DNA from 4 places in the Pedobacter sp. 22226 genome. Region 4 is predicted to be linked to each of the others. Evidence: riboswitches for the same ligand, from Rfam matches in the RefSeq annotation. Region 4 holds a riboswitch; each other region holds the start of a gene.

Region 1 (3,161 bases), on a different contig from region 4:
CGGCATTTCACCGACCGAAATTCTACGAAAATTCACTACTTCTTCAACAGTGAATCAATCTCTCCATTAAATTCCTTTACAAATTCATCATAAAACTTTCCGGTTGCAGGGCCATTAAAACCGGTGTGGATCTGTGCCACATTACCTTGTTTATCAATGATGATGGTGGTTGGGAAAGATAAAAACGAATCAAGCGCCGGTAATGATTGAGATACCACTTGTTTATCGGCAGTGCCTGCAAGTACCTGATCGTATTCGATACCAAAACGCTCACGGAAACGAGTCATTACTTTTTTTGCATATTCAGGTTCGGTTGAACGTTCGTAATGTAAAGCAATAATTTCTACACCGCGTTTTTTGTTTGCCTTGTACCATGGTGCTATGAAAGTGGCTTCGTCAACACAGTTGGGGCACCAGCTTCCGGTAATGGTTAAAATCACGACCTTATTTTTATATTTTTCGTCTTTCAACGAAATCTTTTTACCGTTTACATCAGGGAAACTGAAATCAAGCGTTTTATATCCCGATTTGAGGTAGGTAAGTTTGTAGGGATCAGGAAGGGCTGCATCTTTATTTTTGGTTCCGGTAAAAGCCTGACTTCCCCTGGCACCTAAAATTTCGCCTGTTAAAGTACCATCCGACTGAAAAGTACCTTTGTAATAAGCAGGAGAGGAGCCGATGAAACTCGAAAGCTGGAACTCATTGCCTTCTACTACACCTTCAAGATAGCGCGAATCGCCGGTTACGCGTAAAAAAGTTCCGGTAAGTTTGTTACCAGTTTGCTTAAATAAACCAACTGTTTTTTCGTCTTTACCATTGGGCGATTTAAAAACAACATCGTAACTTCCCGAGTAATCAGCGGTGGCTGGCTTATTAAGCGTTTCAAAACGGTAATTTTTACGTTCTGCAACAATGGTTAAAGGTTTGCCTGCTTTATCCTGCTTTCTTAACGTACCAGATAAATGATCACCATCTACAAGTGCAAAAGCCAGTTCGTTATCAAACTGATCGAGTTTTACAAAAAGCGAATCCGCGGTCTGTTTTACCAAACCACCTTCAAATCTTTCTTCCGCATTGCGAAAATATAATTTCTGTTGACCGCTTTTTTCGTTGATTTCGAAATTGAAAGGAATATCCAAACCTTCCTTTACTTTGGCAATTCCACGCCAGGTACCCAGCGCAACAAATGCTTTTGATTTTTTTTCTTTGGCCTTTGCCTGTTGATTATTGGCTAAAACAGCCTGATTCTGAGCAAAGGTTATGGAAGTTGATATGGCCAGTACGGCAGTTAATAAGGATTTTATGTTCATTGGGATGTGTGTTAATCGACTAAATCAGTCGACAAATATACGGACGATATAGCCAAAGAAAAAATATTTCAAAAAAAATCTATAAAAACTATAGGATAAATCGAATAAGTTATACCTTTGCCCCAGTTATTTTAAAATACTTATCAAGAAAGGCGGAGGGAATGGCCCTGTGAAGCCTTAGCAACCATCTTTAAGTAGAAATGGTGCTAATTCCATCCCGGATGAATCTGGGGTAGTTAAGTCAGTTGTTTGCGTTATCCTTATAAAAATATATGGAGCACTTCTGATTTAAGGGGTGCTTTTTTTTTGCCCGGATGCTGCTTTTGATAAGTAAAATATGTTTTATAGAAAATCATTCAAATGAAAAAAACAGACGAGCTAAAATCCCTTAATGCAAACCTTTGTACGTATTCCCGAATGCGTATGTCCTGTTAGGGTAACCTTATTTTAACAGGCTTTCTGATCTGACCATTCCTTCTTATTCTTTAATAAAAACACGGTTTTAACTGTGCAGGAATTGTTTTTGCCAAATTTTTATCCTTAATCTAATCATTAATTACACACACATGTTCACAAATTTTAAATCAATAGCGTTTGTTTTGCTGCTTTTTATTACGCAGCAATTATTCGCTCAAAATGCCACCATAACCGGAACGGTGAAGTCGGCAGATGGTGAAACACTCCCAGGGGTATCCATCCTTATAAAAGAAACCAAACAAACTACCATTACGGATGGCAAAGGTGCTTTTTCAATCAATGCACCGGAAAAAGGTACCCTGGTATTTTCGTATATCGGTTTTAAAACCCAGGAGATTCAAATTAGCAAAAACGGACCGATTTCGGTCATCCTTCAATCGAGCGATAATGCCTTAGATGAGGTGGTTGTTACGGCTTTAGGCATATCGAGAGAGAAAAAATCACTGGGTTATGCCGTTCAGGAATTAAAAGGCGACCGTGTAGCCGAGGCAAAAGAATCGAACCTGGTAAATGCGCTGGCCGGAAAAATTGCCGGTGTAAGGGTAACCAACAGCCAGGGAAGCATGGGTTCATCTCGGGTGGTGATCAGGGGAGAAACTTCGATAGCCGGTAATAACCAGCCCTTGTTTGTGGTAGATGGGATCCCGGTGGATAACTCACAATTGAATTCAGCGGGTGCCAGAGATTATGCAAATACAATTTCAGATATCAATCCGGAAGACATCGAATCGATGAGTGTGCTAAAAGGACCAAATGCTGCGGCATTATATGGCTCCAGGGCTGCAGCAGGGGTGATCCTGATCAAAACCAAAACCGGTAAATCGAAAAAAGGACTTGGCATTGCCATCAATTCAAACGCGGTTTTAGAAACTTTACTTACGCTACCAGTATATCAAAATGCATTCGGACAAGGCTCAGAAGGGCAGTTTAGTTATGTAGATGGTGCCGGTAAAGGTTTAAATGATGGTGTAGATGAAAGCTGGGGACCAAAACTGGATGGAAGATTAATCCCTCAATTTTATTCGAAAGGCGTTGCTGTTCCGTTTATTGCGCATCCGGATAATGTACGCGATTTCTTCCAAACCGGTTATTCATTAAACAATGGGGTATCGGTTGCAGATGCAGGCGAAAAATACGATTACCGGATTTCTTACAACAATTTGAAACAGGTTGGCATTGTGCCGAACTCTGGTCAGGGGAAAAATTCATTTGTGTTAAATACCTCATTAAAGATAACACCGAAATTAACTTTAACCGCCAATGCGAATTACAGTAAACTGAATTCGGATAATTTACCCGGTACAGGCGGCTCGCGCTCAACCAGTACCATGTTGCAGTTTACCTGGTTTGGCCGTCAGGTTGATATTAACCAGT
Region 2 (3,161 bases), on a different contig from region 4:
TAATACAATTTCAGACGTCATGGACGGAATCGAACCGCCGTACTAGGTTTTGCAGACCTTTACCTCGCCACTCGGCCACATGACTATGTGTTCTTTTTCGATTAGCTTATTATCTGCTTTTCGTATAAGACAGAACAAAGGTAAAAATTAATTCTATAAATTCTATAGAAATAGTAGCTTTTTTTTAATTTGTTTTTTCGGCTTGTCATCCTGAGTGTAACGAAGGATCTTTTGATGGAAGATGTAAAATGGAAGATGGAATGAACCAAGCGTTGCGTTCACTTCCTTCAAATACCGTCATTTCGACCGTAGTTGAGAACCCGAAGGCTCTGCGAAGCAAAATCTATCTCTAGATAGATCTCTCCGTTTCACTGCGTTCCAGTCGAGATGACGAAGCGATATGCTCTCCCTCCATGCTCTCCCTCCATGCTCTCTCCCCAGCGCTCTCTGCTAAAAAAAATAAATTATTCTACTGTAAATCAGTTGATTATAAATAAAGTCTATAAAATCTATAGGAATACTTGTTTAAATTGTTCAAAGTTTATACTTTTACAAAAAATTAAAACAGTTCACTAGCAAATCTACGTTCGATATGAAACTCCGCAGACAACCTCAGCCATATTCTCTGATCAATTTTTCAGGTCAGTATAACTGCTGTTGCCGCTAATATAAGCTAAGATACGGATCACCTGATAAAGGTTTTCATTCAGATATTCTCATTTAAAAATCCTGGTACCCCGGGGCATTTTGATAGAATATTATGGTGGTCATGTATTTCAGTCAATAAGTTGCCGGGGTATCAGGAACAGCCAAAACTAATCACCACCACTAGTTTAGGTTATTACTCTAATTAATTCACCACCATTAATTAGTTGATTTATACAGAAGAAGGGAGAGTCAGTACTCGTTGAACTTCTAGCAACTTTCCATAGGAAAAAGTGCTCAAACTGATCTAGCAATAGATTATAAATTAACCGATAACAAGTAAACACACTGTTTCTCGTTAAGGATCATGATGCAATAACAGCTGATAAACAGCCTGTAGCCTTGCTGTATGGTTTTCTGTGCGAATCATTGTGCCTTGTTATCAAAAACTCTAAAACGATAGTGTTTAACTAATAATGATGATTATGAAAACGAGAATTACCTCAAAAATTGCATGCCTAACCACCTCAGTTTTGCTACTGGGCGGCATTGCATCAGCCAGGGTGGCAAAACCGTTCCCTAAAGAAGGGATCTGGAGGGGAGAGTTTAGTGTAAGCGAATCAAAAGTGCCTTTTAACTTCCAGTTAAAAGGAAAAACACCACAAACAGCCATTTTAACGCTCATTAATGGTTCCAGACGTGATGATTTTCATGTAGAACGACGCGGCGACGACTCGATTTACGTAAAAATGAACACTTATGATGCGGCGCTGGTCGCGAAGATCGAAACTGATGGTACCTTATCTGGCGAATACCGCAGTCTGGTACCCGGTTTCAGGGGCAATTCTTTGCCTTTTGTTGCCGAACATGGCAAAAGTTACCGCTTTGTAGAACCGGGTAAAGATGTAGCTCCAAAACACAACATTACTGGTAAGTGGGAAATTAGAACCTATACCAAAGAAGCTGTACCGGCCTCAATTGCTTTGTTAAAACAGAACGGCAACAAACTTACCGGTGTAATTATGACCGTTGTAGGCGATACCCGCGAGCTCGAAGGTACCGTACAGGGCGATGAATTTGAGTTGTCGGGTTTTACCGGGCCGAGTCCTTTTATTGTGAAGGGAAAAATCAACGATGATAACAGCATTACCGGCGAACAGGGTTTTGGAATTTACAAAAACCTGAAATTTGATGGTCAGCGTAACGAAAAAGCCGAACTTCCTGATCCTTATAAACTTACTTTCCTTAAAGAAGGTTACAGCAAACTTGATTTTACCTTCCCTGATCTGAGCGGGAAAAATGTTTCTTTAAGTGATGATAAATACAAAGGTAAGGTAGTGATTATCGAAACCATTGGTACCTGGTGCCCGAATTGTACAGATCAAACGGTATTTCTTTCACCATGGTTTAAAAAGAACCAAAAACGTGGGGTAGAAGCCATAGCCATTGGTTTTGAGCAGAAAGATGACCTGGAATATGCCAAATATACCTTAGGCAAGCTGAAAGAAAAATATGATATCACTTATGATATTCTGTTCGGTGGTATTGCCGATAAAAAAGTGGTGGCCGAAAAATTGCCTGCGCTCAATAAATTCATTGCTTTCCCAACTACGATTATTATCGATAGAAAAGGAAATGTGCGGGAAATCTACACCGGTTATACCGGAACCGTAACCGGAAAATACTTTAACGATTACGAAGCCAAATTCAATAAAGTGTTAGACGAGCTGATTGCTGAACCAGTGCCCGAAAAGCTCGCCGCAACCGAAACACTAAAAAGTAAATAAAACCAAACCAACTATATTAAATATTGGGCTGTATATAAAGATTTGTTAATAGTATGATTGACAGAGAAGTTTCCTGGTTATTGAATGGACGCAAAACGTCGTCATTGCGAGGAGGCTTTTTCAGCCGAGGAAGCAATCTTACAACGATCGCTAAAAGTGTGCGCTTTAAGATTGCTTCGTGCCTCGCAATGACGGACTTTTTTATTCTGCCAAAGTAACTCGTCCAAGAATACGTCAAAAAATTGAGATACAGCCCATATTTTAACCTACACCTAAAATTATAAAAGATGAAAAATTACTATGCTAAAATGCAGGTGCTGGCTTTAGCATCCCTCATTTCTACTGCAGCTTTTGCTGTAAATAAAGTAGATGAAGAGCCAAAAGTGGCCAAAAAATTTATAAAAGAAGGAATATGGCGAGGCGTATTCAAGGTTGCTGAAACCGAAGTGCCATTTAATTTCGAACTTAAAGGAAAAGATGCTGAGCATGCTACTTTCACGCTGTTAAACGGAACCCGCAGAGACGATTTCCACATCAAATATTTAGGTCAGGATTCTTTGTTCATCAAAATGAATACCTACGATGCCGCTTTGGTAGCTAAAATAGAAAGCGATGGCAGGATCTCTGGCGAATATAAAAGCCTGGTGCCAGGTTTACAGGGTAATGCTTTACCTTTTACTGCCGAACAAGGCAAATCGTATCGCTTTGTTGAACCTGGTAAAGATGTAG
Region 3 (3,161 bases), on a different contig from region 4:
AAATGGAACAACAAAATTTCGAATATCAAAAAAACAGTGTTTTTGTACAAGAGAACTCTGTTTCTAAAAAATTCTTTGCAAACGTTTTCTTATGGATGTTCGTTGCCTTGAGTTTATCAACCGTAGCTGCTTATCTTTTTGGAACAAATGAGCAGTTTATGCAATATCTTTTAACTGTTAACCCATCTACCGGCAAAGTAGGGATGTCTATTTTTGGATACATTGCTATGTTTGCGCCACTTGGACTTGTTTTACTGATGAGTTTTGGCTTAAGTAAACTTTCTTACCCAGCTTTGATAGGTGTTTTTGTTTTATACTCGGTATTAACAGGTGTAAGTTTAAGTTTTATCCTATTGGCTTATACTTCTGGTTCGGTAGTAAGCTGCTTTGCAGGTGCTGCTGGTATTTTTGGTATTATGGCAGTTATGGGTTATACTACCAATATCGATTTAAGTAAATTCGGCCCTATTTTAATGGTTGGCGTAATCGGATTAGTAATTGCAAGTGTGGTTAATATGTTTATCCAAAGTGAGCAGTTTAGTTTATTTATGGCATTTATTGGTATCGCAATCTTTACGGCTTTAACCGCTTACGATGTTCAGAAAATTAAACAGATTGGTCAGGGTATCGAAGCAAGTGGAGAACAGGTACTACAGGTAGAATCAAAAAAGATGGCAATAGTTGCGGCATTGCGCTTATATCTTGATTTTCTTAACATCTTTTTATTCTTATTACGCATTTTCGGTAACAGAAGATAAGATTAAAAACAGAACAATATTTTAAAGGCTGTGCAGTTTTGCATGGCCTTTGTAATTTTATTTGGCGGCAAAGCGATAAATTTTGGAATTGATGTAGCTTTGTTGCATTTTTGTACGCTTATTAAGAAAGACGGAGGGATTAGACCCAACGAAGTCTTAGCAACCTGTAACCATACAAGGTGCTAAATTCTATCCCGGATAAATTCGGGGCCAGATAAGTTTAGGATTACGATTCACGTACCAACTTTTTAGATAAGCCTTTTTTTGAGATTTGAGATGATAGATATGAGATTTGAGTCATAATTTGTGCTTAATAATTCTCATATCACATGTCTCACATCTCATATCTAACAACTAGAATGAGCATAAGAGAAGAATTAGAGAAACGTATTTTGGTGATTGATGGTGCTATGGGTACCATGATTCAGCGATATACCTTAACCGAAGAAGATTTTAGGGGAGAGCGATTTAAGGACCATCCCTGTGATGTAAAAGGCAATAATGATTTGCTGAACATCACGCGTCCGGATATTATAAAAACGATACACCTGGAGTATATGGCGGCTGGTGCCGATATTATCGAAACCAATACCTTCAGTACCCAGCGCATTTCCATGGCCGATTACCAGATGGAAGACCTTTCTTACGAAATGAGTTTTGAAGGTGCACGGATAGCAAAAGAAGCTGCAAATGAATTTATGGCGGCAAATCCAGATCGTAAATGTTTTGTTGCCGGTGCCATTGGTCCAACCAACCGTACCCTTTCTATGTCGCCAAATGTAAACGATCCTGGTTTCAGGGCGGTTTATTTTGACGAACTCGAAGAAGCCTATTACGAGCAGGTACGTGGCCTGGTAGATGGTGGCTCGGATGTATTATTAATCGAAACCATTTTCGATACTTTAAATGCAAAAGTGGCCATTGTAGCCATTAAAAAATATGAAGAGGTAATTGGCCGTAAACTCGAAATCATGATTTCCGGAACCATTACCGATGCCTCTGGCAGAACGCTTTCCGGTCAAACGGCAGAAGCTTTCTTAAACTCTGTAATGCACGCAAAACCATTAAGTATCGGTTTTAACTGCGCTTTGGGTGCAAAGGAAATGCGTCCGCACATTGAAGAGTTAGCGGCAAAAGCCGGATGTTATGTTTCGGCCTATCCAAATGCAGGTTTACCGAACGAGTTTGGTGCGTATGATGAACAACCACACGAAACGGCTCATCTGGTGGATGATTTTATTGCCTCTGGTTTTGTGAATATTGTGGGTGGCTGTTGTGGTACTACACCTGAGCATATTGGCTGTATTGCCAAAAACGCTAGAAAAGCTGTACCCAGGAAAATACCTGTACTGGAGCCTTACATGCGTTTAAGTGGATTAGAGCCGGTAACCATCACCCCTGATAGTATTTTTGTAAACATCGGCGAAAGGACTAATATTACAGGTTCTCCAAAATTCTCTAAACTGATTTTGGGTGGCGATTACGAAGCTGCATTGGCCGTTGCTTTGCAACAGGTAGAAGGTGGTGCACAGGTAATCGATGTAAACATGGATGAAGGGATGTTGGATTCGGAAGCGGCAATGACCAAATTCTTAAACCTCATTGCTTCAGAACCTGATATCGCCAAATTGCCCATCATGGTCGATTCATCCAAATGGTCGGTTATTGAAAATGGCCTGAAATGTTTGCAAGGAAAAGGAATTGTAAACTCCATTTCTTTAAAAGAAGGGGAAGATAAATTCCGTGAGAGTGCCCGTAAAATTATGCAATACGGTGCTGCGGTTGTGGTAATGGCTTTTGATGAACAAGGTCAGGCCGATAATTACGAGCGCAGAAAGGAAATCTGTAAAAGAAGTTACGATATCCTGGTACACGAAATCGGCTTTCCGCCTGAAGATATTATTTTCGACCCGAATATCTTAACTGTAGCAACAGGACTCGAAGAGCATAACAATTATGCTGTCGATTTCATCAATGCCACCCGCTGGATTAAAGAAAACCTGCCTTATGCCAAAGTAAGCGGTGGGGTTTCGAATATTTCGTTCTCTTTCAGGGGTAATAATACCGTTCGGGAGGCCATGCACTCGGCATTTCTTTATCATGCCATTCAGGCTGGTTTAGATATGGGAATTGTAAATGCGGGGATGTTGGAGGTTTATCAGGAAATTCCGCCTGAACTGTTAGAAAGGGTAGAAGATGTATTGTTAAACCGAAGAGAAGATGCAACGGAGCGTTTGGTAGAATATGCCGATACCGTAAAATCGAAAGGTAAAGAGGTTGTTAAAGATGAAGAGTGGAGAAAAGGCTCTGTTGAAGAAAGGTTATCACATTCTTTGGTGAAAGGAATTGTGGAGTACCTGGATGATGACGTGGAAGAAGCCCGGCAAAAATACGCCCGCCCGA
Region 4 (3,161 bases):
CCTGAAGCTACCAATTGGCGTATATTGTTTTCTGCCTCAAAAACAGCCCTCACACCCGATGGCAACTGATCTTTTGCTTTTTCCATTACATCAAAAGGCAGAACACCCAAAGCACCTCCTTCTAATTGAGTAAGCTGTTTGGTTGTTAATAGTTTGATGGCGGTTACTTTAACCTGTCCGTTATAATCAGCAAATTTTGTTTTGGCAATAATCGTCCAAAGTAACGCTTGTATATCGTGCTGTTCTACTTCGGGATGTTTTTCTGCACTTTTTAATATGGAAACCACAATTTCCTCTTTCGGACCCAAAACCGGGGCAAACATGTAACCATCACCCTTTGATGGCGCAAAGGTTCCGGCTTTTAAACAATAGCTTTTGTTTGTCATTTCGTACAAGCCTTCACAAAGTATAAAACCACCATCAGGATTTTTAGGCAATAAATATAAAGGCTGGGCTTTTAATTTTAAAGCAGTAATAAAATCCGGCATTTTCTCGCCTTCCCTGTTTACATCTTCAAAACTGGTGGTAATGGCGGCAGGCTGCTTTAAAAACCTGTCAATACCTAAGGCTTTAGCGCCCTGGGCTGTACCTACTTTTAATAATTTATCTTTCAGGCCGCCAAATTGAGCGCTGGCATTGCTTAAACCTGTTACAACAAATAACAGTCCTAAACATAGGGATTTTGTGTTTTTCATGAAGTTACAATTTAGATAGGATGCACAAACTTAGAATATTAAGTGTTAATTTATATTAAAAGTTTTAAACCGCAAACATAACATAAAAATAATTAGCTCATTATTAGATTGTTAATGTAAAATCAAAATTTTATTTTGTGGATTAAAATTAAATTCAGACATTTGAAATATTATTTGGCGGAAAGCTGAATAAAAGTCAATCTTCACGGGTTGATTTATAAAGAAGTGGCGAGAGACTGGCTCGATGACCCACTGGCAACCCTCAGAAAGAGAAGGTGCCAATTCCTGACCGGATAACACGGTGTTATCCGGAGATATAAATTAGAACTGATGAAAACATTAAATCTTCAATCGCTAAGCGAGCCCAGTGCAAACCCAGAAAAAGTAGTACAATCTTCTGTTTCTTTTATTTGTTGCGATATGCGTATGGTTACCTGTATGTGCTGTTGCATACAGTAATATAAAAATCTTCCTTTTTTGTTTTTTTCAAACTGGAAGGTCCCGGAAATCGGGATACGCCCTGCCAGGTTTTAGGATCAGCCTAAACCGCCCTATCTAATTGTTCAACAAATAAAACAGCAATCATGTCAACATCATATAAATTTGAAACTTTACAATTACACGCAGGTCAGGAAATAGATCCAACTACAGGTTCAAGAGCTGTACCAATTTACCAAACAACTTCTTATGGATTTAATAACGCTGAGCACGGCGCCAATTTATTTGCCTTAAAAGAGTTTGGAAATATCTACACCAGGATTATGAATCCTACAAATGATGTTTTCGAAAAACGAATTGCCGCTTTAGAAGGTGGTGTAGCGGCTTTAGCGGTTGCATCAGGTCAGGCTGCGCAATTTATTGCCTTAAATAATATCTTAGAAGCTGGCGACAGTATTGTTTCTTCTTCTCACATTTACGGTGGAACTTACAACCAGTTTAAAGTGGCTTTTAAGCGCCTGGGCATCCATGTTGATTTCGCAAATCCGGATGTGCCAGAGGAATTTGAAAGTAAAATCACCGATAGAACAAAAGCCATTTATCTCGAAACCATTGGTAACCCGGCTTTCAGTGTGCCCGATTTTGAGAAAATTGCAGCAATAGCTAAAAAATATGACCTTCCTTTAGTGGTCGACAATACTTTCGGAGCAGGAGGGTATTTGTTTAAACCATTGGAGCACGGCGCTAATATTGTAGTAGAATCGGCAACCAAATGGATTGGCGGACATGGAACAAGCATCGGCGGTGTTATTGTAGATGGCGGAAATTATAACTGGGGCAATGGAAAATTCCCTCAGTTTTCTGAACCTTCAGAAGGATATCACGGCTTGGTTTTCAGCGATGTGTTCGGCATCGGTGGCCCATTCGGCAACATCCAGTTTATTATCCGTGCCCGCGTAGAAGGCCTGAGGGATTTAGGTCCTGCCCTATCACCTTTCAATTCATTCCTTTTATTACAGGGATTAGAAACGTTATCGCTCCGTGTACAACGCCATGTAGATAATGCTTTAGAACTGGCCACCTGGTTAGAAAACCATCCGCTGGTTAAAGAAGTGCAATACCCGGGCTTAGCCAGCAGCAAATACAACAACCTGGCTAAAAAATATTTAAGCAACGGTTTTGGAGCTGTTTTATCTTTTGAATTAGAAGGAAGTAAAGAAAATGCCTCACAGATAATCGATAGTTTAAAACTGGTTTCGCACCTGGCCAATGTGGGCGATGCCAAAACCTTGATTATTCAACCTTCTGCAACCACACATCAGCAATTAAGCGATGCAGAACAATTGGCGGCAGGTGTAAAACCAAATGCTTTAAGGGTTTCGGTTGGTATTGAACATATCGACGATATTAAAGCCGATTTCGAACAGGCATTTGCAACCATTAACGCCAAGGTTCCTACAGAAAGTTTATTAGCCTAGATTCTTGCCCTCAAAGCGCTTTTTTAACAACAACATTACAAAATGCATAACAGTAAAAACGATAACGTAAAATCCACTTCGGGGAATTTTGCGTCTACATATCATTATAATAAACAGTTTAAATTAGAAAGTGGAAAAAAAATTCGCAACCTGCAGATTGCCTATCAAACTTATGGTAAGTTAAATGCAAATAAGGATAACGTGATTTGGGTTTGCCATGCACTTACTGCTAACGCGGATGTTTTTGAATGGTGGGACGGATTATTCGGGCAAAATGCCTTGTTTAATCCTGAAGAGCATTATATTGTTTGCGCGAATGTTTTAGGATCACATTACGGAACTACAAGCCCGTTAAATACCAACCCGGTAAATGGTTTGCCTTATTACCTTTCCTTTCCGCAGTTTACCATCCGCGATATGGTTTCGGCACATCAGTTATTGGCTGCGCATTTGGGTGTCGGTTACATCAAACTGTTAATCGGTGGTTCTTTAGGCGGACAACAAGCTGTGGAATGGAGCATTTCGGAGCCGAATAAAATTGAAAACCTGA

What was found. Region 4 has a riboswitch for S-adenosylmethionine ahead of ACTJKC_RS23960 (O-acetylhomoserine aminocarboxypropyltransferase/cysteine synthase family protein). Riboswitches for the same ligand answer to the same signal wherever they lie in the genome.
Region 1: another riboswitch for S-adenosylmethionine. It lies ahead of ACTJKC_RS03335 (SusC/RagA family TonB-linked outer membrane protein); the one in region 4 lies ahead of ACTJKC_RS23960 (O-acetylhomoserine aminocarboxypropyltransferase/cysteine synthase family protein).
Region 2: another riboswitch for S-adenosylmethionine. It lies ahead of ACTJKC_RS24625 (peroxiredoxin family protein); the one in region 4 lies ahead of ACTJKC_RS23960 (O-acetylhomoserine aminocarboxypropyltransferase/cysteine synthase family protein).
Region 3: another riboswitch for S-adenosylmethionine. It lies ahead of metH (methionine synthase); the one in region 4 lies ahead of ACTJKC_RS23960 (O-acetylhomoserine aminocarboxypropyltransferase/cysteine synthase family protein).

The regions. Positions count from the first base shown of each region.
Region 1 is NZ_JBQEPB010000001.1:791,997-795,157, forward strand. Features, by position in the region: gene ACTJKC_RS03330 (peroxiredoxin family protein) at 36-1,310, opposite strand; SAM riboswitch class I at 1,448-1,553, shown strand; gene ACTJKC_RS03335 (SusC/RagA family TonB-linked outer membrane protein) at 1,877-3,161, shown strand, end outside.
Region 2 is NZ_JBQEPB010000014.1:12,482-15,642, reverse strand. Features, by position in the region: tRNA gene ACTJKC_RS24630 (tRNA-Cys) at 15-85, opposite strand; SAM riboswitch class I at 875-972, shown strand; gene ACTJKC_RS24625 (peroxiredoxin family protein) at 1,131-2,432, shown strand; gene ACTJKC_RS24620 (peroxiredoxin family protein) at 2,720-3,161, shown strand, end outside.
Region 3 is NZ_JBQEPB010000004.1:162,884-166,044, forward strand. Features, by position in the region: gene ACTJKC_RS10260 (Bax inhibitor-1/YccA family protein) at 3-758, shown strand; SAM riboswitch class I at 874-979, shown strand; gene metH (methionine synthase) at 1,118-3,161, shown strand, end outside.
Region 4 is NZ_JBQEPB010000012.1:221,494-224,654, forward strand. Features, by position in the region: gene ACTJKC_RS23955 (hypothetical protein) at 1-695, opposite strand, end outside; SAM riboswitch class I at 908-1,018, shown strand; gene ACTJKC_RS23960 (O-acetylhomoserine aminocarboxypropyltransferase/cysteine synthase family protein) at 1,280-2,611, shown strand; gene ACTJKC_RS23965 (homoserine O-acetyltransferase family protein) at 2,654-3,161, shown strand, end outside.